3 regions of the Janthinobacterium sp. J1-1 genome follow, and region 3 is predicted to be linked to each of the others. Evidence: predicted binding sites of a transcription regulator. Region 3 holds the regulator's gene; each other region holds the start of a gene.

Region 1 (10,599 bases), 490 kb from region 3:
GCTTCCTGCAGGTCGGCGTCGACCAGGCTGGCGCCCACCAGGCTGGCCAGGTTCAGGCGCGCCGCTTCCAGGCTGGCGCCGCGCAGGTCGGCGCCGTCCATGTCGGCCCGCATCAGCCGGCTCGTCTCCAGGTTGGCGCCGGCCAGGATGGCCTTCCTGAATGAGGCGCCCGGCGCATTGAGCGAATAGGCCATCGCCCCCGTCAGGTCGGCACCATCGAGCAGGGCACCGGCCAGGTTGGCGCTGCGCAGGTTGGCCCGCATCAGGCGCGCACCGCGAAAGTCGGCGCCGTGCAGGTCCTTGCCGACCAGGTTGGCGCCGCGCAGGTCGGCGTTGGCGCATTGCGCGTATGGCCACAGGTGGCAGCCATTGATGATGGTGACCTCGGGTGCGGCTTCGCCGTTGAGTATCTGTGCGAAGGCGGACTGCGGTGCCAGGCACAGGGCCCAGCACAGCAGCGCGCCGGTCGCCGCCAGGCGGACCGGCGCGGACCTCATTTGCTTGCCACCTTGTTTGCCACTTTGCTGGATGGCGCTTTCGGCAGCTTGAACACCCAGTAGCTGCCGCCCTGCGTCACCTGCTTGGTCAGCTCGGCCATGTCGCCGCCCCACAGCGGGACCGCGCCGCCATAGCCGCTCGACAGGCCGATATACTGTTCGCCATCCTGTTCCCAAGTGACGGGCACGGACACCACGCCGGAGCCGGTCTGGTACTTCCACAGTTCCTTGCCCGTCTTCGCGTCAAACGCTTTCACGAAGCCGTCCGAGGTTCCCGTGATCAGCAGGCCGCCGGCGGTGGTCAGAGTGCCGCCCCACAGCGGGAATTTTTCCTTGTTTTCCCAGACGATCTTGCCGGTCTTCGGATCTATGGCGCGCAGGGTGCCGATATGGTCTTCATACAGGCGCTTGATGCGGAAGCCCTGGCCCAGGTAGGCCGAACCGGCCTTGTAGTGGATCTGCTCGGTCCAGTAATCCATGCCCCAGTGGTTGGCGGGGATATAGAACAGACCGGTGTCCGGCGAATACGACATCGGCATCCAGTTGGTGCCGCCCAGGAAAGGCGGCGAGACGAAGACGGCCTTGCCCTTGTCGGCGCCCGCTTCCGGCAGCGGCGGGCGCTTGCCGTTTTCCACCGGCCGGCCGGTTTTCAGGTCGATGCTGGTGGCCCAGTTGATGCCGTCGACAAAAGGCCAGGCATTGATCAATGACGTCGGCTTGTTCGGATAGCCGGCGCCCAGGGCCAGTTTCGTGCGGTCGGTTACATAGAAATAGCCATTGCGGTCGGCGTGCGCGGAGGCCTTGACCAGCTTGCCCGTTTTGGCGTCCTTGTAGTCGAACAGCACCACCGAGTTATTGCCCGAAAAATCCCAGGCGTCGTTCGGCGTGTGCTGGTAAAAGCCTTTCAGCTCGCCCGTGCTGGCGTCGACATAGGCCTGGCCCGAGGTGAACAGGCTGTCCCAGTTGCGCGGGTCGTCGCCTTCCTTGGTGCGCTCCCAGGTATTCCAGGGCGCGGGGTTGCCGGCGCCGATGACGATGGTGTTGGTCTCCGGGTCGAACGACGCCGTCTGCCATGGCGCGCCGCCGCCGTGTTCCCACGCTTCGCGCAGCTTGCCGTCCTTGTCGCGCGGCCAGCTGGGCGCCTTGGCGTCGCCGGTCGGCGTGCCCGGTTTGCCGTCGGTGCGGCCCACATGGCCTTCGACCAGCGGCCGCGCCCATACTTCCGCGCCGGTGTCCGGATCGCGCGCGAACAGCCAGCCCTGGGCGCCGAATTCATCGCCCGAGTTACCGTGTATGAGCAGCACGCGGCCGCCTTTTTCGCGGATCACGAACGGCGCGCCCGTCATCGTGTAGCCCAGCTTCTGGTCGCCGAATTTCTCGTTCCACATCACCTTGCCGGTGTTCTTGTTCAGGGCCACCATGCGCGCGTCCAGCGTGCCGAAATAGACCTTGTCGCCATAGATGGCCGGGCCCCGGTTGACCACATCGCAGCACGGGCGGATATCGTCGGGCAGCCGGTGTTCATAGGCCCACAACTGCTTGCCGGTCTTGGCGTCCAGCGCGTAAATGCGCGAGTACGAGGCCGTCACATAGATGATGCCATCATGGACCAGCGCCTGCGCTTCCTGGCCGCGCTGCTTTTCGCCACCGAACGAGAAGGTCCAGGCAGGCACGATCTGATCGACATTCTTCGTGTTGATTTTTTTCGCCAGGCTGTGGCGCTGCGCTTTCAGGCCCAGGCCGTAACTGAGCACATTGGCGGTGCCCTTGTCGGCGTTGGCGATATCGTCCCAGGTGACCTTGGCGTCGGCCGCCGAGACGGCGCCGGCGATCAGGGCGAGGATGGCGAAAGCGATTGGACGTGGAAATACTGGCTGCATGCTGGTCTCCCTTGCTGGTTTTTATGGTTGGTCATGCGACGTGGTCGCTGATGACCAATTGAGCAACATGCATGCCAGGCTTTTTTCATGGCGCTGGTGGTGGCGTGTGCGCCGTCCTGCCACAGTCCTGGACGCCGCGTTGTCCTGTTTTGCAACAGGGTGGGCGGGCCGCCCGTGGCAGGCAGCTGCTGGCACAAGGGTTGCTGAAGCAGGGAACAAGGCCGTCTTGCGCCTTCTTGATAACGACAACAGGAGACCACCATGCATCAAGCACCACGCCGCCATTTTCTTTGCCAGCTGCTCGCCGTCGGCGGCATGGGCGCAGCCTCGCTCGCCGGCGCACAATCGACCGCGCCGAAAGTCGACGAGGACAGCGACCAGGCCAAGGCGCTCGGCTACCGCCACGATACGAACACGGTTGATAGCAAAAAATACCCGCAACACAAGCCGGCACAGCACTGTGCCAACTGTTCTTTCTTCCAAGGGAAAAAGGACGATGCCTGGGCGGGGTGCGCCATGTTCGGCCGCAAGCAGATTGCCGGGCCGGGCTGGTGCCTGGCGTGGGCCAAGCTTCCTGGTTAGAGCATAAAAAAGGCGCTGCCACGGCAGCGCCTCCCGGTGATGGATGGGCGGCCTTACAACGGCATCTCGCGCCGTGTTTCCAGGTAGGCCTTTACCGCCCAGATCGCCTCCTGGCTGAATACCCCCTCGAATGGCGGCATGTAGACGGCGCCATTGCGCGAGCGGCCATGGCGCACCGTGTCCAGCACATATTGATCGATCTCCTGCGCACAACCATCTTTTTTCTTGGCGTCGGGCAAGGCCGCACAGTCATTGTCGAGCTTGCGCAAGTCCGGCGCCATGCCGCCCGAGACGGCTTCCAGCCCGTGGCAGCGGGCGCAGTTCTGGGTGTAGGCGGCGCTGCCGATCCGTATCGCTTCCGCATTGTTACGGTATGGGTTTTCCGTGCGCCACTCGGCGCCCAATTGTGGCAGTGTGGACGTGTCGACCGCCTGCGGCGTCATATTGCCGTGGGCCCAGACGGCCGCGGCCGCCAGCATGCAGGCGAGGCCGCCGGCTGCAAGGCGCACCGTGCGCAGGCGCCGGATATTGCTGGTGGTAGAAATACGTGGGGTCATGATGGTCTCCGTTGTGGTTATGCGCTGATTGCGTCATGACCAGGGTAGCAATCGGTATGCCATCGCGCGCATCGCCATGCGCCTTGCCGCTGCGGCTGTTCCGTTGCTCAGAAACGGAACAGCTGCAAGACGCCGATGATCCCATTTGACGCAGCCTGCACGGCGGCACGTGACTATTGCCGCTGTTTGAAGGCTGGCACGGCATTTGCAAAACAAGAGATCAGGATCACCTGACACAACACTCCAAGGGCCGCCTCGCGGCGGCTTCATCGAAGCTAAAACCAACGAGAAAGAGGACGACATGAATCTGGCAGACATCAGCAAACTGGGCGTAGCCAATCCCTTCAAACAGCGCTACGACAACTATATCGGCGGCAAATTCGTCGCTCCCGTCAAAGGCGAATACTTCGGCAATATCACGCCGATCACCGGCCAGGTCTTCTGCGAAGTGGCCCGTTCCACTGCCGAAGACGTGGAGCTGGCGCTGGACGCCGCCCACGCCGCCAAGGAAGCGTGGGGCAAGACCTCGCAAACCGAACGCGCCAATATCCTCAACAAAATCGCCGACCGCATGGAAGCGAATCTGTCGCTGATCGCCACCGCCGAAACCATCGACAACGGCAAGCCGATCCGTGAAACCACGGCCGCCGACATCCCGCTGGCGATCGACCACTTCCGTTACTTTGCCGGTTGCATCCGCGCCCAGGAAGGTTCCGTTGCACAGATCGACTCGGAAACCTATGCCTATCACTTCCATGAGCCGCTGGGCGTGGTGGGCCAGATCATTCCGTGGAACTTCCCGATTTTGATGGCTGTCTGGAAGCTGGCGCCGGCCCTGGCCGCCGGCAATTGCGTGGTGCTCAAGCCGGCCGAGCAGACGCCGGCCTCGATCATGGTCTTGATCGAACTGATCGGCGACCTGCTGCCGCCCGGCGTGCTCAATATCGTCAACGGCTATGGCCTGGAAGCGGGCAAGCCGCTGGCATCCAATAAACGCATCGCCAAGATCGCATTCACCGGCGAGACGGGTACCGGCCGTTTGATCATGCAATACGCGGCGCAGAACCTGATACCCGTCACCCTGGAACTGGGCGGCAAGTCGCCGAATATCTTCTTTGCCGACGTGATGGACGCCGACGACGCCTTCTTCGACAAATGCCTGGAAGGCTTCGCCATGTTCGCGCTGAACCAGGGCGAGGTGTGCACCTGTCCGTCGCGCGTGCTGATCCAGGAATCGATCTACGAAGCCTTCATCGCGCGCGCCCTGGAGCGCGTGGCCAAGATCAAGCAGGGCAATCCGCTCGATGCGACCACCATGCTGGGCGCGCAGGCGTCGCAGGAACAGCTGGAAAAAATCCTCTCGTATATCGACATCGGCAAGCAGGAAGGCGCCGAAGTGCTGGCCGGCGGCGAGCGCAATACGCAGGGCGGCGACCTGGAACAGGGCTATTACGTGCGTCCTACCGTGTTCAAGGGCGACAACAGCATGCGCATCTTCCAGGAAGAGATCTTCGGGCCGGTGGTGTCGGTCACCACCTTCAAGGATGAAGCGGACGCGCTGCGCATCGCCAACGACACCTTGTACGGCCTGGGCGCGGGTCTCTGGACGCGCGACGGTTCGCGCGCCTTCCGCGTCGGCCGCGCCATCCAGGCCGGCCGCGTGTGGACCAATTGCTACCACCTGTATCCGGCCCACGCCGCGTTCGGCGGCTACAAGCAGTCGGGTATCGGCCGTGAAAACCACAAGATGATGCTGGACCACTACCAGCAGACGAAAAACCTGCTGGTGTCGTACAGCCCGAACGCGCTGGGTTTCTTCTAAGGAGTCATCATGACCATGGAACGCGTGACGGCCACCCCGGCCGCGCTCGACATGCTGGCCACCCTGCGCGGCAAGCATGGCCCGCTGATGTTTTTCCAGTCGGGCGGCTGCTGCGACGGCAGCGCGCCGATGTGCTACGCGGCCGGCGAGTTCAACCTCTCCGACACCGACGTCTACCTCGGCAATCTGGACGGCACGCCGTTCTACATGGGCATCGAGCAGTTCGCCTACTGGGAACATACGCAGCTGATCATCGACGTGGTCGATGGCAACGGCGGCATGTTCTCGCTCGATAACGGCACGGGCCGGCGCTTCCTCACGCGCTCGCGCCTGTTCACCGATGACGAGCTGGCGCAGCTGCAGCACCCCTCGAAGGGTGTGACGAACTAGTTTGTTGCCACCTGGGTCCGGAACTGCGCGGGCGTCATCTCCCCGCTCGCCCGGACGCAGTTTCAGCTGACGGCTGCGGCCGTCGGCTTTTTTTACGCCTGCCTGACCCTATTACTGGAGACCATGATGCCTACCATGGCGCGCTGCCGGCGCGCGATAACGCTCGCCTTGTGCCTGGCGGCGGGCGTGCTGGCGCTGCTGATCGGCGCCACCTCCGCCCATGCCGGCGTGATGACGCAGGCCGAACTGGCGCGCCGTTTTCCGGCGCCATTGACAGTCGGCGAGCGCGATGCGGAACTGCCGGTCTGGCCCCTGTTCCGCCAGGGAGGCAGTGGCGGCGAGCTGGCCGGTTATGTATTTGAATCGGTCGACCTGGCGCCCATCCCCGGTTTTTCGGGCGTGCCCGTCAATCTGCTGGTGGCGATCGATCCTTCCGGACGCTTTCTCGGCGTCGAGGTGCTGTCGCAGCATGAGCCGGTGTTCCAATATGGCCTGGGCGAAGCGCCGCTATTTGAATTCGTCAGGCAGTACCAGGGCATCTCGCTGAAACAGCATATCGGCATCGAGACCAATGGCCGGCGCGCGCATGCAGCCGATGCGTCGCGCGTACAGATCGACGGCATCTCCAAGGCGACCGTTTCGGTGCGCATCATCAATGAAAGCGTGCTGGCGGCGGCCTTGCTGGTGTCGCGCCGCAAGCTGGGGTTTGGCGCCGGCAAGGGCGCGGCCGGCATCGCCCGCGTGCGCACGGACCTGCCGGATGCAATCGGGTTCCAGCGCTTGCTCGAAGACGGGCTGGTACGCCATCTGCGCGTCACCAACGCTGAAATGGAAAAGCTGTACGCCGGCAGCGATGGCGCGCGGCTCGATGAAGAAGCGCTGCGCCAGCCGGATGATGTTTTTATCGACCTGTATCTCGCCTGCGTCTCCGTGCCCGGCGTGGCGCGCAGCCTGCTGACGGAAGCCAGCCTGGCAAAACTCAAGCCCTGGATAGAGCAGGGCGACCAGGCCATCCTCGTCATGTCGTCCGGCCGCCACCGCGTGCCGGGTGACGATTTTACGCGCGGCGGTATACCCGAGCGGCTGCTGCTGCGCCAGCATGAACTGGCGATCGACATGCGCGACCTCGACCTGGACCTGAAACTGCTGCCCGGTATTTCCGTTCCCGCGGACGCCAGCCTGACGGTCTTTCGCGTGCCTGCCGAGGCCGGCCTCGACCCTGGCGCCGCCTTTGACTTTACGGTACCGGTCACGCGCAGCAAGGGCCAGTTCTATCCGGAGCGCATAGTGCGCCAGCTGCCGGTCAGCTATCGCGTGCCGTCGCGCTTCCTGATCGCCGCGCCGGGCGATACCAGCTGGCATGCGGCATGGATGGACCGGCGCGGCGATCTGCTGATCCTGCTCGTCGGACTGGCCGTGCTGGCGCTGGCGTTGTCCATGCCGCGCAAGCTGAGCAGCGATGGTCGCCGTTTCGGCTGGTTCCGTTTTGCGTATCTGTTATTTACCATCGGCTTTATCGGCTACCATGCGCAGGCGCAGCTCTCCATCGTCAATCTGACCGGCATCGTGCAAGCGCTGGTGGCCGGCCGCAGCCTGTCATTCCTGCTGCACGATCCGATGACGGTGGCATTGTGGGCCTTCGTGCTGGTCTCGCTGCTGCTGTGGGGACGAGGCACATTCTGCGGCTGGCTATGTCCGTTCGGCGCGCTGCAGGAGTTGACCGGCAAGCTGGCCAGGTGGTGCAAGCTGCCGCAAGTGAAAATAAGCCGCACAGTGGATAAACGTCTCAAGCGCGTCAAATACGGTGCGCTGGCGCTGATCGTCGCCAGCGCGCTGACAGGGTTGGCCATCGATACGCTGGTGGAGCTGGAGCCGTTCAAGACGGCCATTACCCTCAACTTCGTGCGCGCCTTGCCATATGCGGCGTATGCGCTGGCGCTGCTGGCGGCCAGCGCCTTTATCCACAAATTCTTTTGCCGCTATCTGTGTCCGCTGGGCGCGGCGCTGGCGCTGCTGGGACGTTTTCGCCTGCTCCACTGGCTGCCGCGCCGCAGCGAATGCGGCACGCCGTGCCAGACCTGCCGCCATCGCTGCGACTACCAGGCGATCAAGCCCGATGGCGCGGTTGTGTATGCGGAATGTTTCCAGTGCATGGACTGCGTGGTGATCCACGAAAGCGAGCAGCGCTGCGCACCGCGCCTGCTGGAACTGAAGCGCGCCCGCACCATCCCCATTCATGCCGATCCAGGAGGTGCCACATGAAACGCCGCAGTTTCTTGAGCGCCTCGCTGGGCGCCATCGCCGCAGGCAGCTGCGCCTGGCCGCGTCATGCACCCGTGCATACCGGTATCGCACTGGCTTTTGGCACCACCATCCAGATCGCGCTCGTGCATGAGGACGAGCAGGTGGCGCGCATGGCGATCAGCGACGCGCTGGCGGCGGCGCAGCGGGTCGACCGCCTGATGAGCATTTACCAGCCGGCCAGCCAGGTCTACCAACTGAACCGCGATGGCGTGCTGCATCGACCCGATCCGCAGTTGCTGGCGGTGCTGGCGCAGGCGCGCGCATTGTCGCAGCTGACGGACGGCGCCTTCGATATCACCGTCCAGCCTTTGTGGCGCGCCTGGCGCGAGGCGGTCGCGCGCGGCGCCTTGCCGGCCCCGGCGCAGCGGCGGCAGGCCAAAGCGATGGTGGACTGGCGCCAGCTTGTTTTCGATGAGCGGCGGGTAGTCCTGGCGCCCGGCATGGCGATCACCCTCAACGGCCTGGCGCAAGGGTATGCGGCCGATATGGCGCTGGCGGCGGTGCAGGCGCATGGCATCCGGCATGCGCTGCTCGATACGGGCGAATTCGTGGCGCGCGGACGCAAGCGCGCGCATCAACCGTGGGCACTCGGCGTGCGCGATCCGCGCGACGATCAGGCGCTGGCGGCGACCCTGTTCATCAACGGCTGCGGCGTGGCGACCTCGGGCGATTACGAAAGCGTATTTACGCCCGATTATCTGCACCACCATATCTTCGATCCTGCGGCGGGGGACTCGCCGCAGGAACTGGCCAGCGTGACCGTGATGGCGCCGACCGGCATGCTGGCCGATGGCTTGTCGACCGCCTGCATGGTGCTGGGCCGTGAAAGGGCGGCGCTGCTGGCGGCCAGCCTGCCCGGCGTCGACCTGCTGGCCATCGACAAGCAGGGCCGCGAATGGCGTTCACCCGGTTTTCCACCGGAAGCATCATGAATGGCGCGCTACAATGGCTACCTACTTCAGGCCGGGAATTTTCCGATAAATCGTATTGCGCGATACGCCCAGCGCGCGCGCCGTGGCCGAGACATTGCCGCCGTTCGCCGCCAGCGACTTCGCGATCACCGACTGTTCCATCTCTTCCAGGTTGGCGCCCTGGGCCAGCAGGCGGTCGGTGCCGGCCTCAATGCCCGCTGCGGTATCCGGATGTTGTTCGATATCGTCGAGGAAGTCGTCGGGCATATGGCGCAGGCAGATTTCCGTCTCGTCGCCGGCCATCACGATGGCGGTGCGCAGCAGATTGGTCAGCTGGCGGAAGTTGCCGGGCCAGCGGTGCTGGCGGAACAGCGCCAGGATTTCCGGCGACACGTGATGGCGGCCGTGTTCCGCTTCCGTCGACAGGATTTTCTTCACCACGGTTTCCAGGTCGGTGCGCTCGCGCAGCGGCGGCAGCTTGACCACCAGGCCGTTGAGCCGGTAATACAGATCCTCGCGGAACAGGCCGCGTGCCATGCGCTCGCGCAGATTGTGGTTGGTGGCGCAGATCAGTTCCACGTTGACGGGAATCGACTTGTCGCTGCCCAGCGGCGTGACCATGCGCTCCTGCAGCACGCGCAGCAGGCGTGCCTGCAGGCTGAAGGGCATGTCGCCGATCTCGTCGAGGAACAGCGTGCCGCCATTGGCCTGCAATATCTTGCCGATCGCGCCTTTCTTGCGCGCGCCGGTAAACGCCCCGTCCTCGTAGCCGAACAGTTCGGACTCGATCAGCGTTTCCGGAATCGAGGCGCAGTTGACGGCCACGAAAGGACTCATGGCGCGCGGTGAATCGTTATGGATGGCCTGCGCCAACAGTTCCTTGCCGGTGCCCGTTTCGCCCATGATCATGATGGGGATATCCTTGCCCAGCACGCGCGTGACCTTGTCGATCACCAGTTCCAGCTGCGGATCGCCGGTGCGCAGGTAGCGCAGGCCGGACAGGCGCCGCGCCTGGGCCGCAGCCTGGTTGGCGGCGACGACGGGCCTGTCATTGCTCAGCGATTGCTGGAACACGTTGTTGGCCAGCCGTAGCTGGGCGCGGCCATACACGCGCACGCCATTGTGCATGCACAGGGTCAGCAGGCCGGGCGCGGCGGTGCGGTAGTGCTCATACAGGGCCGAGACGGGCAGGCCGAACAGCGAACTGAAGGTATGCGACTGCAGCGCGGAAAACGGCAGTCCCAGCTGGAACAGGCCATTGCGGTTGGCGGCCAGGAAGCGTCCACCCGGGCTGAACGACGCAATCCCCTCCATCAGGGTACCGATGAATTCGGGCCGGGTATGAAAGTGCAAGGTAATCGAGTCCTCGAAAGTGGCCGAGAACAGCTGGTTTTCGATCATCAGCGCCGACATGCGCACCAGCGCCATGGTGTGCTTGTGAAAGCTGCGCTGGTCGCCGGACACATCAAGCACGCCGATCACATTGCCCAGGTGGTCGGTAATCGGCGCGGCCGAGCAGGTCAGAAAATGGTTGGCGGCCAGGTAGTGCTGGTCGGCATGTACGAGAGTCGGCGATTTTTCCGCGATTGCCGTGCCGATCGCATTGGTGCCCTTGCTGGCCTCCGACCAGGCCACGCCAGGCTGCAGCGCGACCCG
Region 2 (10,599 bases), 2.3 Mb from region 3:
AATCGAAATTCAGGGGCAGCTTGACGCCGAACAGGCGCGACAGGCCGATGGCCATGTCGGAATAGCCGGAAAAATCGAAATACAGCTGAAACGCATACGCCAGCACACCGCTCCAGGCGATCAGCAGCGACGGTTCGCCGGGCTGGTTGAACAGCGCGCCGGCAAACGGCGCCAGGTTATCGGCAATCAGCACTTTCTTGGCCAGGCCGATAAAGAAAATGCTGGCGCCGGCGGCGATGTTTTCCTGCGATAGCCGAAAGATGCCGCGGTCGGCGAACTGCGGCATCATCTCCTTGTGATGCAGCACCGGGCCAGCGATCAGGTGCGGGAAATAGGTGACGAACAGCAGGTAATGGACGAAGCGCCGCTCCCGCACTTGTCCCCTGTACGTATCGACCAAAAAGGCGATCTGGGTAAAAGTGAAAAACGAGATACCGACCGGCAGGATCACGTGCAGCGCAGGCAGTGGCCGGGCCAGCAGTTCCGCAATGCCGGCAACCAGGAAGCCCGCATATTTGTAGTAGCCGAGCAGCGCCAGGTTGGCTGCGATGGCGGCAATCAGCAGCGCCTTGCGGCGCCTGGCCGGCCCGCTAGCCAGCACGGTGGAACAGCCATAATTGACGCAGATGGACGCCAGCAGCAGCGGCACATAGCGCAGATCCCACCAGCCATAGAAAAACAGCGAGGCGCCGGCCAGCCAGGCCGCCCCCATGACAGGGCTGCGCCGGCCCAGCAGAAAAAAGCCGGCGAGCGTGACTGGCAAAAAGCCCAGCAGGAAAATCCAGGAATTAAATAGCATGGCGGCCCCAGGAAGGATGGAAATACACGGACTTGATGGCAAGGACTTCACCACTGCGTCCACGCCATTTTCCTTCGCTGCCGAGCTTGCGATCCTGCAAAAAATCAAGCCTGCCGGCTATCCGTCTTTCCTCTTTACCCTGGCACGCGCACAAAGCCTTCCATCAGCACGCGCGCGCTGCGGCTCATGATGGCCTTGGTGACGCTCCAGTCGCCGTTGATCTGCGTTGCCTCGGCGCCCACCATCAGGGTGCCGGACGGGTGGCCGAAACGCACGCTGGTCTTTTCTCCGCCACCGGCCGCCAGATTGACCAGGGTGCCGGGAATCGCCGCCGCCGTGCCGATGGCCACCGCCGCCGTGCCCATCATCGCGTGATGCAGCTTGCCCATCGACATGGCGCGCACCAGCAGGTCGATATCCTCCGCTTCTACCCGCTTGCCGCTCGACGACACATAACCGGCCGGTCTGGCGACAAACGCCACCTTCGGCGTATGCTGGCGCTTGGCCGCTTCGTCCAGGTGGCTGATCAACCCCATGCGCAGGGCACCGTGGGCGCGGATGGTTTCAAAGCGGGCCAGGGCGGCCGGATCGCCATTGATCGCATCCTGCAGCTCGGTGCCGGCATAGCCGATGGCATCGGCGTCGACAAAGATGGTCGGGATGCCGGCATTAATCATCGTGACGCGCAAGGTGCCGATGCCGGGTACCTCCAGGTCATCGACCAGCTGGCCGGTGGGGAACATCGAGCCGCCTGCGCCCTCTTCTTCGGCCGCAGGATCGAGAAACTCGAGTTTCACTTCGGCGGCCGGAAAGGTCACGCCATCGAGTTCGAAGTCGCCCGTCTCCTGCACTTCGCCATTCGTCACGGACACGTGGGCGATAATGGTCTTGCCGATATTGGCCTGCCACACGCGCACCACAGCCACGCCGTTGTGCGGGATGCGCGCCGCGTCGACCAGGCCATTGGCGATCGCGAACGAGCCGACGGCCGCCGACAGGTTGCCGCAGTTGCCGCTCCAGTCGACAAACGGCTTGTCGATGGCGACCTGGCCGAACAGGTAATCGACATCGTGATCTGGCCTGGCACTTTTGGACAGGATCACCGTCTTGCTGGTGCTCGACGTGGCGCCGCCCATGCCGTCGATCTGCTTGCCATACGGGTCGGGGCTGCCGATCACGCGCAGCAGCAAGGCGTCGCGCGCCGCGCCCGGCACCTGGGCATCGGCTGGCAGATCCTGCAGGCGGAAGAACACGCCTTTGCTGGTGCCGCCACGCATATAGGTGGCGGGGATTTTGATTTGGGGGGGATGGGTCATTGAAGTTCCTGCTTTGAATGTATGATTGAACCCGAATGCAAGAGCTGGGATCAGACGGGGACGCCGAGTTCCGGCGGGTCTGACCCCGGATTTACGCTGCGTTCCCAGTAAATTACGCGGCTTTCGACGACTCCAGGAAATCCTGCGCAAACCGCTGCAGCACGCCACCGGCCTCATAGATCGACACCTCTTCCGCCGTATCGAGGCGGCAGGTGACCGGCACTTCCTCGGTGTCGCCATTGGCGCGGTGGATCAGCAAGGTCAATGTGGAGCGCGGCGTGCGCTCGCCCACCACGTCGTAGGTTTCGCTGCCGTCCAGGCCCAGGGTCTTGCGCGTGACGCCTGTCAAAAACTCCAGCGGCAGCACGCCCATGCCGACCAGGTTGGTGCGATGGATGCGCTCGAAACCTTCGGCGACAATCGCTTCCACGCCGGCCAGGCGCACGCCTTTGGCGGCCCAGTCGCGCGAGGAACCCTGGCCATAGTCGGCGCCGGCGATGATGATCAGGGGCTGCTTGCGCTCCATGTAGATCTCGATCGCTTCCCACATGCGCGAAATCGTGCCGTCCGGCTCGATGCGCGTGAGCGAACCCGCTTTCACCTTGCCGTCCTCGACGACCATCTCGTTTTTCAGGGTCGGATTGGCAAAAGTGGCGCGCTGCGCCGTCAGATGGTCGCCACGATGGGTGGCATAGGAATTGAAGTCCTCCTCGGGCAAGCCCATCTTCGCCAGGTATTCGCCGGCCGCGCTGTCAAGCATGATGGCGTTCGACGGCGACAGGTGGTCGGTGGTGATATTGTCGCCCAACACGGCCAGCGGACGCATGCCTTTCAAGGGGCGCGCGCCGGCCAGCGCGCCTTCCCAGTAAGGCGGGCGGCGGATATACGTGGTTTGAGGACGCCAGTCATACAGCGGGCTGACCTTGATGCCGTCGTCCGCCTGTTTGGCGAACATGGGGATATACACCTTGCGGAACTGCTCGGGCTTGACGCTGGCGGCGACAATCGCGTCGATCTCTTCGTCCGAAGGCCAGATATCCGCGAGCAAGATCGGCTGGCCGTCGGGGCCGATGCCCAGCACGTCTTTTTCGATATCGAAGCGGATGGTGCCGGCGATGGCATACGCCACCACCAGCGGCGGCGACGCCAGGAAAGCCTGTTTCGCATACGGGTGGATGCGGCCGTCGAAGTTGCGGTTGCCGGACAAGACGGCGGTGGCGTACAGGTCGCGCGCCACCACCTCGTCCTGGATCACCGGGTCGAGCGCGCCCGACATGCCGTTGCACGAAGTGCAGGCAAACGCCACCACGCCAAAGCCCAGCTTTTCGAGTTCGTCCATCAGCCCTGCTTCCTGCAGGTACAGTTCCACCGTTTTCGAACCGGGCGCCAGCGACGACTTGACCCATGGTTTGCGCAGCAAACCGAGGCGATTGGCGTTGCGGGCGATCAGACCGGCCGCGATCATGTTGCGCGGATTATTCGTGTTGGTGCAGCTGGTGATCGCCGCGATGATCACGGCGCCGTCCGGCATCTTGCCCGGCTCGTTTTCCACCACGCCGGAGATGCCGCGCGCGGCCAGTTCAGAGGTCGGCACGCGGTTGTGCGGGTTCGACGGGCCGGCGATATTGCGCACCACCGACGACAGGTCGAAGCTCAACACGCGCTCGTACTCGGCGTCCGCCAGGCTGTCGGCCCACAGTCCCGTTTCTTTCGCATAGGTTTCCACCAGCGCCACCTGCGCGTCTTCGCGCCCGGTCAGTTTCAGATACTTGATGGTCTGTTCGTCGATATAGAACATGGCGGCGGTGGCGCCGAATTCCGGCGCCATGTTGGAAATCGTGGCGCGGTCGCCCAGGGTCAGGTGCGAGGCGCCTTCGCCGTAGAACTCCAGGTATGACGAGACGACCTTCTGCTTGCGCAGGAATTCCGTCAGTGCCAGCACGGTGTCGGTGGCGGTGATGCCCGGCTGCGGCTTGCCGGTCAGCTTGACGCCGATAATGTCCGGCAGGCGCATCCACGAAGCGCGGCCCAGCATCACGCTTTCCGCTTCCAGGCCGCCGACGCCGATGGCGATCACGCCCAGGGCGTCGACCATGGGGGTGTGCGAATCGGTGCCGACCAGGGTGTCCGGGTAAGCCACGCCGTCCTGCACCTGGATCACGGGCGACATACGCTCGAGGTTGATCTGGTGCAGGATGCCGTTGCCGGGCGGGATCACGTCGACGTTCTTGAACGCTTTCTTGGTCCAGTCGATAAAGTCGAAACGGTCTTCGTTGCGGCGGTCTTCGATGGCGCGGTTCTTGGCAAAGGCGTCGGGATCGAAACCGCCGCATTCGACGGCCAGCGAGTGGTCGACCACCAGCTGGGTCGGCACCACGGGGTTGACCAGGGCCGGGTCGCCGCCCTGGGCCGCGATGGCGTCGCGCAGGCCGGCCAGGTCGACCAGGGCCGTCTGGCCCAGGATGTCATGGCAGACCACGCGCGCAGGAAACCACGGAAAGTCCAGGTCGCGGCGGCGTTCGATAAACTGGCGCAGCGAGGCGTTCAGGCTCTCGGGGTCGCAGCGGCGCACCAGGTTTTCGGCCAGCACGCGCGAGGTATAAGGCAAGGTGGCATAGGCGCCGGGTTGAATCGCGTCGACGGCGGCGCGCGTGTCGAAGAAATCGAGCTGGGTGCCCGGCAAAAGCTTGCGGTGCAAGGTGTTCATCGTGATGCTCATTATTTGCGGTCCTTGATCGGCACGAATTGCAGGTCTTCCGGGCCCACGTAGTTGGCGCTAGGACGGATGATCTTGTTGTCGATGCGCTGTTCGATGATGTGGGCGGCCCAACCCGAGGTGCGCGAGATGACGAACAGCGGGGTGAACATCGCCGTCGGCACGCCCATCATGTGGTAGGACACGGCCGAGAACCAGTCCAGGTTCGGGAACATGTTCTTGATCTCCCACATCACCGTTTCCAGGCGTTCGGCGATATCGAACATCTTGGTCGAACCCGCTTCCTGAGACAGCGAGCGGGCCACTTCCTTGATGACCACATTGCGCGGGTCGGAAATCGTGTAGACGGGATGGCCGAAGCCGATCACCACTTCCTTGTTGGCGACACGCTCGCGGATGTCCGCTTCGGCTTCGTCGGCGTTGTCGTAGCGTTTTTGAATGTCGAGCGCCACTTCATTGGCGCCGCCGTGTTTCGGGCCGCGCAGCGCGCCGATGGCGCCGGTGATGGCCGAGTGGATGTCCGAACCCGTGCCGGCGATCACGCGGCTGGTAAAGGTGGAGGCATTGAACTCGTGTTCCGCATACAGGATCAGCGAGGTGTGCATGGCTTTTTCCCACGACGCCGACGGCTTTTCGCCATGCAGCAGGTGCAGGAAATGGCCGCCGATCGAGTCGTCGTCGGTTTCCACTTCGATGCGCTTGCCGTTATGGCTGTAGTGGTACCAGTACAGCAGCATCGAGCCGAACGAGGCCATCAGGCGGTCGGCGATATCGCGCGCGCCCGGTGCGTTATGGTCGTCCTTTTCCGGCAGGGTGCAACCCAGCACCGACACGCCGGTGCGCATCACGTCCATCGGATGGGCGGCGGCCGGCAGCGCTTCCAGTGCCGCTTTCACGGCGGACGGCAAGCCGCGCAGGGATTTCAGCTTGGCCTTGTAGCCTTTCAGTTCCGCCGTGGTCGGCAGCTTGCCGTGCACCAGCAGGAAGGCGATTTCTTCGAACTCGCAGCTGTCGGCCACGTCCAGGATGTCATAGCCGCGGTAGTGCAAATCGTTGCCGGTCTTGCCGACCGAGCACAGGGCAGTATTGCCGGCGGTAACGCCAGACAGGGCGACGGATTTTTTAGGCTTGAAAGTGGTGGCTTGTGGTGCGGTCATTGTCTTCTCCGGATAATAATTATTTGGTTTTCTGCGCTGCAAAGAGGGCATCGAGCTTCTGTTCGAAGTCGTGGTAATTGATCGATTCATACAGCTCCATGCGCGTCTGCATGGTGTCCAGCACATTCTGTTGCGTGCCGTCGCGGCGCAGTGCCGTGTAGACGTTTTCGGCCGCCTTGTTCATGGCGCGGAAGGCCGACAGCGGATACAGCACCAGGCCGACATCGGCGCCGCGCAGCTGGTCCACCGTGAACAGGGGCGTGGCGCCGAATTCGGTGATATTGGCCAGCACCGGCACCTTCACGGCGTTGGCAAACGTGGTGTACATCGACAGATCCGTGATCGCTTCCGGGAAGATCATGTCGGCGCCCGCCTCGACGCAGGCCACCGCGCGTTCCAGCGCCGCTTCCAGGCCATCGACGGCCAGCGCATCGGTGCGCGCCATGATGACGAAGTTCGGGTCGGTGCGCGCGTCGACGGCCGCCTTGATGCGGTCGACCATTTCTTCCTTGCTGACGATTTCCTTGCCCGGGCGATGACCGCAGCGCTTGGCGCCCACCTGGTCTTCGATATGCAGGGCGGCCGCGCCGGCCTTGATCATTGATTTGACGGTGCGCGCCACATTGAAGGCGGACGAGCCGAAACCGGTGTCGGCATCGACCAGCAGCGGCAGGTCGCACACGTCGGTGATGCGGCGGATATCGGTCAGCACATCGTCGAGGTTGGAAATACCCAGGTCAGGCAAGCCCAGCGAGCCGGCAGCGACGCCGCCACCGGACAGGTAGATGGCCTTGAAGCCGGCGCGCTTGGCCAGCAAGGCGTGATTGGCATTGATCGTACCGACCACTTGCAACGGGGATTCTTCCTGGACGGCCTTGCGGAACGCGGCACCTGCGGAGTAAAGACTCATGTGTTCACCTTATGGGTTCGAATGTTTCATGGACCTGCTATGAACACGGGTATTGCAAGTGCCGTGCCAGGCGACTGCCACAGCGTTGCATATGACCCTCGCCAGAGGGGAAACGACCGTAGTGCGGTGTCTTGCGGGTGGTATGGGGCGATGGATGGTGGAACAGCGGGTGTGACAGTGGTTCACCATGATGTTTCATTTTTGTTTCAATATTTCATAATGAAACATTTATTGAAACATCGATGAAACGCGGATGAAAGCAATGGTGTCAAGGAAAGCAGCTGGCGGGCGCCAGCTGCAGGGAATGGCGATGCGTGGCTGGCCTCAGGCGAGGCGCACCAGCGGATTGGCGATGATATTGTCGATCTGGCGTACGGCTTCTTCGCAGGCGGCGGCAATCGCGCCGTCTTCGTCGTCGCGCACGAACTGCATGGTCGAGCCTTCGAACACTTCCAGGCCTTCGACCGTGGCGCGTTCTATATCGCAACTGGCCGACCATTTGCCATCGCTGGTCGGCACGGCCAGGGGAACGATTTCCCAGCCTTTATAGTGAATCTTGGAACTGCTGTTCATGGGCTACCTCCTTGCGCAATAAAGGAAATCGTAGCATGAAGCGCCGTGCGCCGCGATCAGTTTCGGCGGCGCCGCGCATTCACACTAAACGATTTACGGTGGATCAAATCGGGGCGTCAGGGACGCAGCAGATTGTCCACTTCCGTCTTGGCCACTTCCAGGCCGGCCACGCGGGCGGTCTCGGGCGTGGCATAGCCGCCCAGGGTGCGGCTGCGCTCGATGTCCTTGGCGTCGCCTTCCGCGCCGGCTTCGCGCTGCAGGCGGTAGGTGAAATCCCACAGGTCGTCATTGTCCTTTTGCGGCGTCACGGAGATCGTGAAACCGCGGTACTGTTCGCTGCGTGCAGTGGTATCGTTCATGGACTTCCTCCTTGTGGCAACGAGATTAGCACGAAGCAAGTCCAGACGCGCGCACCTTGCAGCGGCAAGCCCCAGACGATATGCGTTTTTTACATATCAAATCGCGATTCGAGATATTTTTCAAGCGATCACGGCGATATAATGAGCATCCTTGCCAGCACCACGCCACCATGATGACGCCCCAAATACACGCCTTTTTCGACCCCGCCACCGCCACCGTCACCTATGTGGTGTACGAGGGCGAAGGCGGCGCCTGCGCCATTATCGATTCCGTGCTCGACTACGATCCGAAGGCGGGCCGCACCGCCACCACCTCGGCCGACAAGGTGATCGCCTTTGTGCGCGAACACGGCTTGCAGTGCCGCTGGCTGCTGGAAACCCATGCCCACGCCGACCACCTGTCGGCCGCGCCCTACCTGCAGCGGCAGCTGGGCGGCGAAGTGGCCATCGGCGCGGCGATCCAGGCGGTGCAGCAGGCGTTTGCCGATATCTATCACCAGCATGGCGCAACAAGCGACGGCTCGCAATTCGACCAGCTGTTCGCGCCCGACCAGGTGTTTCATATCGGCGCGCTCGAGGTGCGCGCGCTGCATGTGCCGGGCCACACGCCGGCCGATCTGGCCTACCAGATCGGCGACGCCGTATTTGTCGGCGACACCCTGTTCATGCCCGACGTCGGCTCGGCCCGCTGCGATTTTCCCGGCGGCTCGGCCGCCCTGCTGTACCGCTCGGCGCAGCGCGTGCTGGCGCTGCCGCCGGCAACCCGCCTCTTCATGTGCCACGACTACCCGCCGGCCGGCCGCGAGCCGCGCTGGGAAACCACGGTGGCCGCCCAGCGCGCCGCCAATATCCACCTGCGCGACGGCATCACGGAAGACCAGTTCGTGGCCCTGCGCACGGGCCGTGACGCCACCCTGGAGATGCCGACCCTGATACTGCCGGCGATCCAGGTCAATATCAACGCCGGCAAGCTGCCCGAGCCGGAAGAGAATGGCGTGCGCTACCTGAAAATACCGCTGGACGCGCTGTAACTATCCTTCCTTGATCCTCCGCAATTCCTGTCCCGGCGTATCCACCTAGAGTGCAGATTGCCCGGGATTGCCTTGGCGCAATTTCTCGATTCGTTCAATACTTGACGGAGCGCCCGCATGTGGACCGACTACAAGCCTGATGCCGATTGCATTCTGCTGGCCGAACCGGAAGGCCACGCGCTGTTCAGCCACAGTCCGCTCGAAGGGGTGCTGCGTCTGCAGCGGCCCGGCATCATCATCTTCGTGCACGGCGTCAACTCCGATGGCGAATGGTATGAACAGGCTGAAGCGGGCTTGTGCGAAGGCTTGAACCAGCGCCTGAAACGCCGCGACAAAGACTTGGCGATACCGGGCCCGGCCGGCGGACAAATGAAGCCGGCGCACTACGAACGCGAATTGAGCGACGATGGCTTTCTCAATCCCAAGCGCAACGCCAGCACCTTCCTGCAGGCGGATGAGTCCAATTCTCCCGTGATCCGTTTCCGCTGGGGTTATAAAGCCAGCAGCGAGGAGTTGCAGGAGTTCGGCGCAGGCATCTACCTGAACGAAAAAAACTACTGGGGCGGCGGCCCGTTCGCCAATGGCTGCAGCGCCCTGCCCGACTTGTGGCGCCAGGGCCTGTCGGAAGAACTGTTCTTGTGGATGCATATCCAGCACATGAACCCGACCAATGACCGGCAAGTGTATGCCTGTCCACCTCGCCCTTATTTCGTGTTCGCCGCCTGGCGCCTGGCGCGGCTGGTGCAATCGATACGCGCCTGTCAGAAAGATGCACCCGTCACCATCGTCTGCCACAGCCAGGGGAATATGGTGGCGATGGCGGCCGCCTTCCTGGGCGACACCTTGGGTGCTGACGCCGTGGCCGACAGCTATGTGCTGTGCAATCCGCCATACAGCCTGCTGGACAGGAATTTTACGGAAAACTGGGTCAGCGGCCATTTGAAAGATGAGCACGGCAATACGGGGCGGCAAAAGTATGAAGCGCGCACCAAAACCTTGAAGGCATTCTTCGATATCCTGCGCACGCGCCAGGCAATGCAGCAGGATGCCGCGCTGGTCGACAAGTACACGGCCAACAAGAAAGCCAGGCCTGAGGATGGTTATGAAGCGGCGCTTGACCGGGCCGCCTACGGCTTGAACGGTTCCACTTATGGCAGGGTAACCCTGTACTTCAATCCCCATGACCAGGTAATTTCTGCCACCCCCGTGCAAGGGATCGGCTGGCGCGGCATGTCGGGCCAGGAAATTGCCGATACGGGTGGCGAAGGCGTATTTACCCAGCGCGTGTTCGCACAAAATCATCCAGTCGGCCAGGAGAATGAAACGGATTACGACATCTGGCAGCGCAATGGCGCGCCACTGGCGCCGGGCAGCCTAGATTTCTGGCACCCGCGTTCACTGGTCGCCGAGTATTCGATCGAGAAAGGCTTGCGCTCCAGTCAAGGCATCGGGCGCAAAATACTGACTTTTATGTTTGCGCCCGTCATGATCGTGCTGATGAAACTGGCGCGTACGCGCATCAATGCCTTGCCGCCCGAGTCCTGGCTGCTGCCGATGAAAGCGCCCAGGCTGCCCGAAACCTTTTTGCCCCACGCCAATCGCGATGGCAAGCTGAGCGACCAGTTTGACGAAGGCAGCGATGCCCCCTCAGACGCCTTGAACAGGCAGCGCCCCGCCGAACCCGATGACGCGTATGCCGCGCACCGCGCGCAAGGCCACGGCGACGCGGCAACGGAAG
Region 3 (10,599 bases):
GTTCTTCGAGTCGTTCGCCTTCAAGCTGGGCGTGCCGCTGGATGCCGATTTCGTGTTCGACGTGCGGGCCCTGCCCAATCCGTATTACGACCTGGCGTTGCGGCCGCTCGATGGCCGCGATGCGCCCGTGATCGCTTTTCTGGACGCCCAGCCCAGCGCGCTGGAACTGTTTGCGGATATCCGCGATTTCGTGGAAAAGTGGCTGCCGTCGTTCAAGTCCGACAACCGCAGCTATCTGACGGTCGCACTCGGCTGCACGGGTGGCCAGCACCGTTCGGTGTATATGGCGGAACACCTGGCGCAGTATTTTGCCGACCGCGAACGGGTCGTGCTGCGCCACCGCGAGCGTAACTGAGCCGGAAAAATGGGCGCAAAAAAGGGCGCGAAGATCAAACAGCGCGCCCTTAGTTGATCACAACAATCTGGAGCGGCAGGCCTAGACGGCGGCGGCTTCTTCAGGAGTGTTGTCTGGCAGATGCTTGATCGCCTCTTTACCGTGCCCTTGCACTTTGGTTTTGTACTTCATCACTTGCCGGTCCAGCTTGTCGATCAGGCTGTCGATCGCGGCATACAGGTCTTGCGCCAGGCTTTCCACGTAGACGGTCTTGCCGCTCAGTCGCAGATTCACTTCGGCCTTCTGGCGTTTTTCTTTCTCTTTGAGGTTGTCGACGGTCAGAATCACGGCAATATCGATAACGTGATCGAAATGGCGTTTCACGCGCTCCAGTTTGGTTTGTACGTATTCACGGATGGCTGGTGTCACTTCGAGATGATGTCCGCTGATGGTGAGATTCATACACACTCCTAAAGATGATCGGGTTCGTGCGGTGTCCATCGTTCCGGCCCGCAGAGGAACCGAAAAAACTACAAAGACTTACGCAGACTCACTGGCGGAATTTTCAACGCTTCCCGGTATTTGGCAACAGTACGTCGCGCAATCACCATGCCTTGTTCCCCCAGCATGTCCGCAATCTTACTGTCGGATAAAGGATTTTTAGGGTTCTCTGCTCCTGTCAATTGCACGATCAAGGCCCGTATCGCCGTCGATGACGCCTCCCCTCCTGCTTCGGTGGCGACGTGGCTGCCAAAGAAATACTTCAACTCAAACATTCCATGCGGGGTCAGCATGTACTTTTGGGTTGTTACCCGCGAGATAGTACTCTCGTGTAAACCCAGTGTATCAGCTATTTCGCGAAGCACAAGTGGCCGCATGGCAACTGCGCCGTGCGAGAAAAAATCCTTTTGCCGTTCCACGATCGCCTGCGCCACGCGCAGGATGGTGTCGAAGCGCTGGCGCATGTTCTTGATCAGCCACTTGGCTTCCTGCAACTGCGCACCCATGCCGCCTTCGCCCTTGCCCTGCTTGAGCAGGTTGGCGTACATGGCGTTCACGCGCAGGCGCGGCATGACGTCATTGTTGAGCGATACCTGCCAGCCATTGCGGGCCCGCTTGACCACCACGTCCGGCACCACGTAATCGGACACGTCGGAAGCGAACACGGCGCCCGGATGCGGGTTGCACAAGCGAATCACGGTCTGTGCTTCGCGCAAGTCTTCATCGTCGCAGTCGAGGGCTTTCTTGAGCTTGTTGAAGTCGCGCTGGGCGAACCAGGTCAGGTGTTTCTCGACGATGTTCAAGGCCATGCGCCGCGTCACCAGCGCCACCTGCGGCAAGCGTTTGATCTGCAGCGCCAGGCATTCGGACGCATTGCGCGCACCCACGCCGGCAGGGTCGAAACTTTGCAGCAGCGACAGCGCCGTGCGCAGCTCATCCGCATCGACTTCCAGTTCTTCCGGCAGGCGCGCCAGGATATCGTCGAGCGGCTCTTCCAGGTAGCCATTGTCGTCGAGCGCATCGATGATCAATTCCACCAGCGCGCGGTCGCGCAGCTCCAGCACGGTCACGCGCATCTGTTCCATCAGGTGTTCGCGCAAGGTGCAGTGATGGGCCTCCAGTTGCGGACGGGAATCCTCGTCATCGGGCGCCTTGCCGCGGCTGGCCTCGTTCCAGTCGCTGTCGCCGCCCTCGGACGCGGCCGTGCTCTCGCCGCCATCGCCGTCAAACGACTCCGCTTCGGCGGCTGGCGCCGGCGCTTCCTGGCCCGGCGGCGCCGGTGGCGCTTCGCCGGGGGCGGCGGTCGAACTCAGGGCGCCATCGGACAGCAGGCGCAGCGAGCGGTCGAGCGGATCGTCGAGCCGTTCCAGCAAGGGATTATCGGTCAGCAATTGCTCCAGCTCCTGGTGCAATTCCAGCGTGGACAGTTGCAGCAGGCGTATCGATTGCTGTAATTGCGGCGTCAGTGCCAGGTGCTGCGAGGTGCGCAGTTGCAGGGATTGTTTCATTGGCTTACATGCGGAAGTGTTCGCCCAGATACACCCGGCGTACCGACTCGTTGGCGATGATGTCGTCGGGCCGGCCCGACGCCAGCACCGAGCCCTGGTTGATGATGTAGGCGCGGTCGCAGATGCCCAGCGTTTCGCGCACATTATGGTCGGTGATCAGCACGCCGATATTGCGTTCCTTCAAAAACCGCACGATGCGCTGGATTTCGATCACGGCGATCGGATCGACGCCGGCGAACGGTTCGTCGAGCAGCACGAAACGCGGGTCGGTGGCCAGCGCGCGGGCGATTTCCACGCGGCGCCGCTCGCCGCCCGACAGCGACAGCGCCTGGTTTTCGCGCAGCTTTTCAATTTGCAAGTCGGCCAGCAGTTTGTCGAGGCGTTCTTCGATTTCGGCCTTTTTCAGGGGCCGGCCGTCGACTGTCTGGATTTCCAGCACGGCGCGGATATTGTCTTCCACCGTCAGCTTGCGAAACACCGACGCTTCCTGCGGCAGGTAGGACAGGCCCATCTGCGCGCGGCGGTGGATCGGCAGGCTGGAAATGTCGACGCCGCTGATATCGATGGTGCCGCCATCGGACGGCACCAGGCCGACGATCATGTAGAACGAGGTGGTCTTGCCGGCGCCGTTCGGACCCAGCAGGCCCACCACTTCGCCGCATTCGACTTGCAGCGACACATCATGCACGACTTGCCGCTTGCCATAGGTTTTCTGCAGCCCCCGCACGATCAGGGTGCTGCCGCAACGTACATTATTGTCCATTATTTCTTCCCTGGCGCAGGCGCGGCGGGGGCTTTCTCCGCCGCCGGCTTGTTCTTCGGCTGGATCACCATGCGCACGCTGCCGGCGCCGGGGGAACTGGTGCCGCTGTCGCTGTTTTCCATATTGAATAATTCATTGCGGCTGTCATACGAAATGAAGGCGCCGTTGGCCACGTCGGTCGGCTTGACGCCTTGCAGGCGCGTCAGCTTGGCCTTGGAAAACAGTTTCACGACTTCCGTCTTGTTGTTGTATTCCACCCGTTCCGCTTCGCCTTCCACCCACAGGTCGCCTTCGCCGTCGCGCTTCTGGCGAAAGGTGGCCAGCTTGCCCGCCTCGCCCCAGAAAGTGATGAACTGGTAGCCCTGCGGATCTTCGGTGATCAGGGCCCGCCCCGCCTTCATGGTCAGGGTGCCCTTCACCAGCACCACGTCGCCGGTCAGGGTGCGGGTCTGCTTGATGTCATCGACCTGGCCGCGCTGGGCGGTGATGACGGCTTCCTTGTCCGAGTCGGCCTTTTCGGCATGGGCGCTGCCCATCACGGCCAGGGAAAACAAGCTCAACAGCAAGATTTTTTTCATTTTGATTTGGTCCTCTTTATTTATTTGGCCGGCACGGCTTTGCGCGGCGGAATCACGATGCGCACCGAGTTCGGCACTTCCACCACGCTGGAGGCATTGTTGGCCTTCAGGCCCACGCCGGTCACGTGCGAACGCCCCGACAGCAGATCGACCGGCACGGCCGACTCCATCCGTTCTTCATCGGGAAAGATCGTCAGCGCCTCGGTTTTCAGCGTCATGTTCTGTGTCCTGGGACCGGCCACGCGGTCGATCACGACATTGCGCGACAATTGCAGCCGCGTATTGCCCTGGTCGATATGGGCCAGCTCGGCCGTCATGTTCAGGGGCGGCACGCCCGGGCTGATCTTGCGCACGAAAGGCTGGTCGATATCGGAGGAGTCGTCGGCCGGGTAATGCGTGAGCTTGGCGCCGGAGACGATATAGCTCGGTTTGCCCTGCAGGTCCATGCGCACCAGGCTGAAATTGGTGACGAAATAATCGGGCTCGTCCAATTTCTTGCCGGCACTGACATCCTGGCTGCTCTTGTTCATCACTTCAAGCAGCCAGAAGCTGCCCAGCGCCACCGCGACAGCGCCCAACACGGTAAAAATCATGCGCCAGCGATGGGCGCCTTCTGGCTTACGCATAGTGTTTCACTCTCAAAAATAGGCCCGCCGCGCAGGAGCGGCACACCGGCATCAGATGACCTTCGCCTGGGTCAGGTCATGGATATGCAAGGCGCCGACCAGCTTGCCGTCAGCATCGACCACCAGCATCTGGTTGATGCGGTGCTGCTCCATCACGGCCACCGCGTCGACGGCCAGGCGGCCGGGCGCGATGCTGCGCGGCTGCGCGTGCATCACGTCGCGGATCGCCACTTGCGTGAAATCCTGCACGCGCTCGAACATGCGGCGCAGGTCGCCATCGGTAAACACGCCCACCGGACGGTCATCCGCATCGACGATGGCCGTCATGCCCATGCCCTTCCTCGTCATTTCTTCCAGCGCCTGCAGCAGCGAGGCGTCCACCGGCACTTTCGGTACCCGCTCGCCGCTGCGCATCACGTCATGCACGTGCGTCAGCAGGCGGCGGCCCAGCGCGCCACCCGGATGCGAACGGGCAAAATCTTCTTCCTTGAAGCCGCGCAGGTCCAGCAGCGCCACGGCCAGCGCGTCGCCCAGCGCCAGGGTGACGGTGGTGCTGGCGGTCGGCGCCAGGTTCAGCGGACAGGCTTCTTTTTCCACCGAAATATCGAGGTGGACGTCGGCCAGTTGCGCCAGGCTCGATTGCGGCTTGCCCGTCATGGCGATCAGCACGCCGCCCATGCGCTTGACGACCGGCATGATGGCCATCAGTTCGGCCGATTCGCCGGAATACGAGATGGCGATAAAGGCGTCGTCCGAGGTGACCATGCCCAGGTCGCCATGGGCCGCTTCGGCCGGATGGACGAACATGGCCGGCGTGCCGGTCGAGGCCAGGGTGGCGGCGATCTTGCGCGCGATATGGCCGGACTTGCCGATGCCGGACACCACCACGCGGCCCTTGCATTCGAGCAGCAGCGCCACCGCGCGGCCGACGCTGTCGTCGGTGGCCAGGCGGGCGTGCAGCGCAACGATGGCGTCCGCCTCGATCTGCAAGGTGGTGCGGGCCAGCGCCACGGCGCGCTCGCTTGTGGCTTTCATGTCACTTCGATCAAAAGCTTTCTGCATTGTTTTTTCATGGGTTACACTCATGCCCAAAGTATAAACGAATTAGGAAAGCAAAAAACTTGCCAGTCACAACAAACAACGATTTCCACTGACCACCCCGGGCAACCCATGTTTTCCTCGCTAGAATTGACCCTGATGTTACTCGGCAGCGCCGTGCTTGGCGTGGTTGCTTTCAGAATGTTGCACTTGCCCCCCATGCTCGGCTACCTGGCGGTCGGCATCATCATCGGCCCCCATGCGCTGGGCCTGGCTGCCGAGAATGAAGCGAGCCATACCCTGGCCGAATTCGGCGTTGTCTTCCTGATGTTTTCCATCGGGCTCGAGTTTTCCCTTCCCAAGTTTCTTGCCATGCGGCGCATCGTTTTCGGCCTCGGCATGGCGCAGGTGGTCACCACCATCGTCGCCACCGTCGTCTTCGGCTGGTTCGTCGGGCGCTACCTGTCAGCCTACTTCCACCTCAGCTGGCAGGCCGCGTTTGCCCTGGGCGGCGCGCTGGCCATGTCGTCGACGGCCATCGTGTCAAAAATGCTGACAGAACGGCTGGAGCTTGAAAGCGAACACGGCCGCAAGATCATCGGCATCCTGCTGTTCCAGGACCTGGCCGTGGTGCCGCTGCTGATCCTGATTCCCGCGCTGACCAAAGACTCCGACAACCTGGCCGAAACGCTGGCCTGGGCCGGCGCCAAGGCCGTGGTGGTGCTGATCCTGCTGCTGTTCCTGGGGCAAAAAATGGTGCGCGGCTGGCTGACCATCGTCGCCAAGCGCCGCTCGCAGGAACTGTTCATGCTCAACCTGCTCTTGATCACCCTAGGCGCGGCCTGGATCACGGAACGGGCAGGCTTGTCGCTGGCCCTGGGGGCTTTTGTCGCCGGCATGCTGATCTCCGAGACCGAATTCAAGCACCAGGTGGAAGAGGATATCAAACCTTTCCGCGACGTGCTGCTGGGCCTGTTTTTCATCACGGTCGGCATGCTGCTCAATATCCGCGTGGTGATCGACAACTGGTGGCTGGTGCTGCTGCTGCTGGGCGCGCCCGTGCTGCTGAAATTCGCCCTGATCGCCGGCCTGGCGCGGTTGTTTGGTTCCAGCAACGGCGTGGCCCTGCGCACCGGGCTGGGGCTGGCCCAGGCCGGCGAATTCGGCTTCGTGCTGCTCAATCTGGCCGGCGGCATCAAGCTGATGGACCCGTTCGTGGTGCAGGTGGTGCTGGCGGCGATGGTGCTGTCGATGCTGATCGCGCCCCTGCTGATCGCGAAATCGGACGCCATCGTCATGAAGCTGGCCGCCAATGACTGGATGATGCAGTCGCTGGCGCTGACGAAAATCGCCACCCGTACCATGGCGGCCCAGAAACACGTGCTGATCGCCGGCTTCGGGCGCAGCGGGCAAAGCCTGGCGACACTACTGACGGAAGAAAAGATCGAGTACCACGCGCTGGACCTGGACCCGGAACGGGTGCAGGAAGCGCAGCTGGCCGGCGCCCATGTGTCGTACGGCGACGCGGGACGGCGCGAAAGCCTGGTGGCGGCCGGCATTTACCGGGCCAGCGCCGTGGTGATTACCTATGCCAACACGCCGGCGGCCCTGCGGCTGCTGCATATGGTCAATGAACTGGCGCCGACCCTGCCCGTCATCGTGCGCAGCTACGACGACAGCGACCTGGACCTGCTGCGAGACGCGGGCGCCACCGAAGTGGTGCCGGAACTGATGGAAGGCAGCCTGATGCTGGCCTCGCACGCGCTGATCATGATGGGCGTGCCGTTGCGCCGCGTGGTGCACCGGGTGCAGGCGGCGCGCGAAGAGCGCTATGCCTCGCTGCGCGGCTATTTCCACGGCGCCAGCGACGCCGGCGACGACGCCGAGCTCGAACGCCTGCATTCGGTGACCGTCGGCGATGGCGCGCGCTGCATCGGTTTCCCCTTGAGCACGATCGACATGGCGGCCTGCGGCGCGCTGGTGACCACCATCCGCCGCGGACGCAGCCGGCTTGCCGTCACGCCCGAGACGCAGCTGGCCAGCGGCGACGTGGTGGTGCTGCGCGGCACAGCCGACGCCGTGGCCAAAGCGGAAACCTTGCTGCTGAAATAATCAGCTTGCCGAGGCGCTGACCACCAGATTGCGGCCATTCGCCTTGGCCTGGTACAGGGCCTGGTCGGCGTGCGCCACCAGCTGCTGCGCCACCACCTCGATCGGCAACTGGTCCGATTGCGGCGGCAGGCTGGCCACGCCGATCGACACGCTGACCGACGCTTGCGCGGCCGGCAGGTCGAACGGCACGCCGGCGATGCTGGCACGGATGCGCTCGGCAACAAAAGTAGCGCTGTCGAGATCGGCATCGATCAGCAGCACCACGAATTCCTCGCCACCGAAGCGCCCCAGCGCGTCGGAGCGGCGCAATTCCTGGCGGATGCGCGCGGCCACTTCGCGCAGCACCTCGTCGCCGCCCTGGTGGCCATGGGTATCGTTGACCTTCTTGAAGTGGTCGATATCGATGTACATGCAAGCGATGCAATATTGCTGGCGCCGCGCGCGGGCGATTTCTTCCAGCAGGCGCCGGTCGATGTAGCGGCGGTTGTAGACGCCGGTCAACGCATCGGTCAGGCCGATATATTTCAGCATTTCATTACTGATCACGTTTTCCAGGCAGATCGCGATAATCGACGCCATGTGCTTGACGAAATCGGTGCCCAGCGCCGGCGTAAAGCGCGCGCTGTCGCTGCTGGCCAGGTTCAGGCTGCCGATCAGCCGCTTGTTGCGCAGCAAGGGCACCAGCGCCACGCTGCGCAGCACCAGCTCGCCAACGGTCGCGCTGACCGGAAAGCGCGTGCCGTGCACGGCCGCATCGAAGGGCCCCAGCAGCGGCAGGGGCGGCCCGCCTTCGCCTGCCGGCATGAAACCGAGCTCTTCAGGGTGTTGCACGAACAGCATTTGCGGAAAGAGGCTGAAATCGACGCCCAGTTTTTCCATCACCACCAGGATATCATCGCCCTCGTCGACCAGGCTCAGGGTAACGCCGTCGAGCTCGGACACCACCGGCAAGGTGCGAAAAATGGTGCCGATCAGTTCGGGAAAGGTGGCGGCGCCGACGATTTCCAGGTCGAATGCCTGGTGGCGGCCCATGATGTCGTGATTGCGTTCCAGTTGCTCGAGCAAGTAGGCCATGCGCGCGCGCAAGGCCTGGTTTTCCGCTTCCAGGCGGGCGAGCGAAGCGGCCTGGCTCCTGGCATCGCTGCCCTGCTGGCCTGACACTGGCGATATCGGTTGACTCATATAAACCTCAAACCCTTCTGTGCGGCCACTACGCTTAAAACGCCAGTTCGAAACCGACTTCCTGGCCCACCACGATGGGTTCGTCGCCGCCGTTGGTGACGATGGCGTTCATGCCGAAGCAGATCGCGCCGTCGAGCCCGGGCTTGGCCCGATAATGCATGACATCGAGCGGGTCCGGTCCCGGCACGCCCGTGGCCTGGTCGACCGATGGAATCGGGCAGCGCGGGCAAGGCTTGACGGGTTTCAGGGTGGTGGCGCCAAACTGCAGCTCGTCGGCGTAATCTTCCTCGAAAGCGCCGATGCCGTCGAGTACCAGGTTGGGCCGGAAACGGTTCATCGGCAACGGCGCGCGGCCGGCCGCATGCAGTTTCTCGTTCACATCATCGAGCGAGGCCACGCTGGCCACCAGCAGCGGATAGCCGTCGGAAAACAGGGTGGGCGCGGCAATGCCGCCGGTCCACTTGGTGCCGGTGGTGCGCACCACGTCCGGGTGGAAGCGCGCCAGCCGGCACGGCACGCCGATGGCGTTGGAAAACCAGGCGGCCGTCACCTCGTCGCAATCATAGGCGCGTACCTGCTCGTCCCACAACTGGACTTCCAGCATGGGCGCCAGCTGCGGATGCGGCAGGCCCAGTTCGATTTCCAGGCGCAACATGCCAGGCGCGCGCAGTTCCAGGGTAGTGGCCTTGATGGTGGGCACGATCAGCGCCATGCGCGGATGTTCGCGCTGGGTCAGGAAGCGGCCATCGGCATCGACCACCATCCACTCGCGGTCATACACCTGTTCGCTCATCAGGCCGGAGGCGGTGAGCACGGCTTTGCGCAGGGCGATGCCGGCGCACGATTTGATCGGATAAAAGGTAATCTCGGACAGGATAGCCATGCGCCACGGGCAGCGCCGCAGCCGCTGCCGATTCATTGTTCAGGGGCGAAGTATGGCAGCAAAGCGGGCCAGCGTAAATCTGCCTGATGAGGCAAATGTGGCGCCGGCCCGGCAGGCCATCAATACGTGTAGAAAATACGCTGGATTTCCTGCGTACTGTTGGTCTTGGTCAAGGCCAGCATCAGCAGGATGCGGGCTTTTTGGGGGTTCAGGGTGTCCGACACGACGCTGTCGAGTTCATCGTCATTGGCTTCGCCATTGCGCGCCACGATGCCCTGGCCCACGCGGCTGGAACGCACGATCAGCACGCCCTTCTGGCGCGCTTCGACCAGCGCCGGCTTCATCTGCGCCGCCACGCTGCCATCGCCCACGCCGGCGTGGATAATGCCCTTGGCGCCGGCGGCAATAAAGGCGTCCATGCCGATGCGGTTCATGTTGGCGTAGCCGTAGACGATGTCCACTTGCGGCAGGGCATCGAGCTTGCTGATGTCAAATTCCGCTTCCAGCGTGTGCTTGCGCGTCGACTGGCGGTAAAAGAACGGTTTGCTGCCCTGGATATAGCCCAGCATGCCCAGTTCGGTCGACTTGAAGGTGTCGGTGGTCGAGGTGTTGGTCTTGGTCACTTCGCGCGCGCCATTGATCTGGTCGTTCAAGGCCACCAGCACGCCCTTGCCGACGGCTTCCTTGCTGCCGGCCAGCAGCACCGCGTTGTACAGGTTGATCGGGCCGTCGGCCGAGATCGCCGTCGACGGGCGCATGGCGCCCACCACCACCACCGGCTTGTGGCTCTTCACGGTCAGGTTCAGGAAATACGCGGTCTCTTCGATGGTGTCGGTGCCGTGCGTCACGACCACGCCGTCCACATCCTGCGAGGCCAGCAGCACATTGATGCGCTTGGCCAGGGTCAGCCAGTGTTCATTGCCCATGCTTTCGCTGGCGATCTGGAAGACTTGCTCGCCTTTTACGTTGGCCACTTTTTTCAGTTCCGGCACGGCCGCGATCAGGCGCTCGACGCCGACGGTGGCCGAGGTGTAGCCGACGGTGGTGGTGCTGTCGGCGCCGCTGCCGGCGATG

What was found. The regulator sigma-54, encoded in region 3, starts transcription at its own class of promoters, with help from an activator protein. The targets are predictions, from matches to a motif close to TGGCANGNAANCTGCTTT.
Region 1: the regulator sigma-54 is predicted to act here: its motif matches at 3,711-3,728, upstream of adh (aldehyde dehydrogenase).
Region 2: the regulator sigma-54 is predicted to act here: its motif matches at 6,950-6,967, upstream of prpB (methylisocitrate lyase).

What each region holds. Positions count from the first base shown of each region.
Region 1 is NZ_CP132339.1:1,314,000-1,324,598, forward strand. It holds gene Q8L25_RS05950 (pentapeptide repeat-containing protein) at 1-497, opposite strand, end outside; gene Q8L25_RS05955 (methanol/ethanol family PQQ-dependent dehydrogenase) at 494-2,377, opposite strand; gene Q8L25_RS05960 (high-potential iron-sulfur protein) at 2,639-2,959, shown strand; gene pedF (cytochrome c-550 PedF) at 3,013-3,516, opposite strand; gene adh (aldehyde dehydrogenase) at 3,818-5,338, shown strand; gene Q8L25_RS05975 (DUF779 domain-containing protein) at 5,348-5,728, shown strand; gene Q8L25_RS05980 (4Fe-4S binding protein) at 5,852-7,990, shown strand; gene Q8L25_RS05985 (FAD:protein FMN transferase) at 7,987-8,964, shown strand; gene Q8L25_RS05990 (sigma-54-dependent Fis family transcriptional regulator) at 8,986-10,599, opposite strand, start outside.
Region 2 is NZ_CP132339.1:5,204,622-5,215,220, forward strand. It holds gene Q8L25_RS23825 (MBOAT family protein) at 1-799, opposite strand, end outside; gene prpF (2-methylaconitate cis-trans isomerase PrpF) at 934-2,115, opposite strand; gene acnD (Fe/S-dependent 2-methylisocitrate dehydratase AcnD) at 2,228-4,822, opposite strand; gene prpC (2-methylcitrate synthase) at 4,834-5,988, opposite strand; gene prpB (methylisocitrate lyase) at 6,008-6,898, opposite strand; gene Q8L25_RS23850 (hypothetical protein) at 7,223-7,471, opposite strand; gene Q8L25_RS23855 (hypothetical protein) at 7,588-7,830, opposite strand; gene Q8L25_RS23860 (MBL fold metallo-hydrolase) at 8,004-8,861, shown strand; gene Q8L25_RS23865 (hypothetical protein) at 8,979-10,599, shown strand, end outside.
Region 3 is NZ_CP132339.1:821,550-832,148, reverse strand. It holds gene rapZ (RNase adapter RapZ) at 1-355, shown strand, start outside; gene hpf (ribosome hibernation-promoting factor, HPF/YfiA family) at 437-796, opposite strand; gene Q8L25_RS03725 (RNA polymerase factor sigma-54) at 865-2,343, opposite strand; gene lptB (LPS export ABC transporter ATP-binding protein) at 2,348-3,106, opposite strand; gene lptA (lipopolysaccharide transport periplasmic protein LptA) at 3,106-3,684, opposite strand; gene lptC (LPS export ABC transporter periplasmic protein LptC) at 3,705-4,310, opposite strand; gene Q8L25_RS03705 (KpsF/GutQ family sugar-phosphate isomerase) at 4,362-5,372, opposite strand; gene Q8L25_RS03700 (cation:proton antiporter) at 5,481-7,460, shown strand; gene Q8L25_RS03695 (DUF484 family protein) at 7,461-8,642, opposite strand; gene Q8L25_RS03690 (MOSC N-terminal beta barrel domain-containing protein) at 8,677-9,525, opposite strand; gene Q8L25_RS03685 (type II asparaginase) at 9,645-10,599, opposite strand, start outside.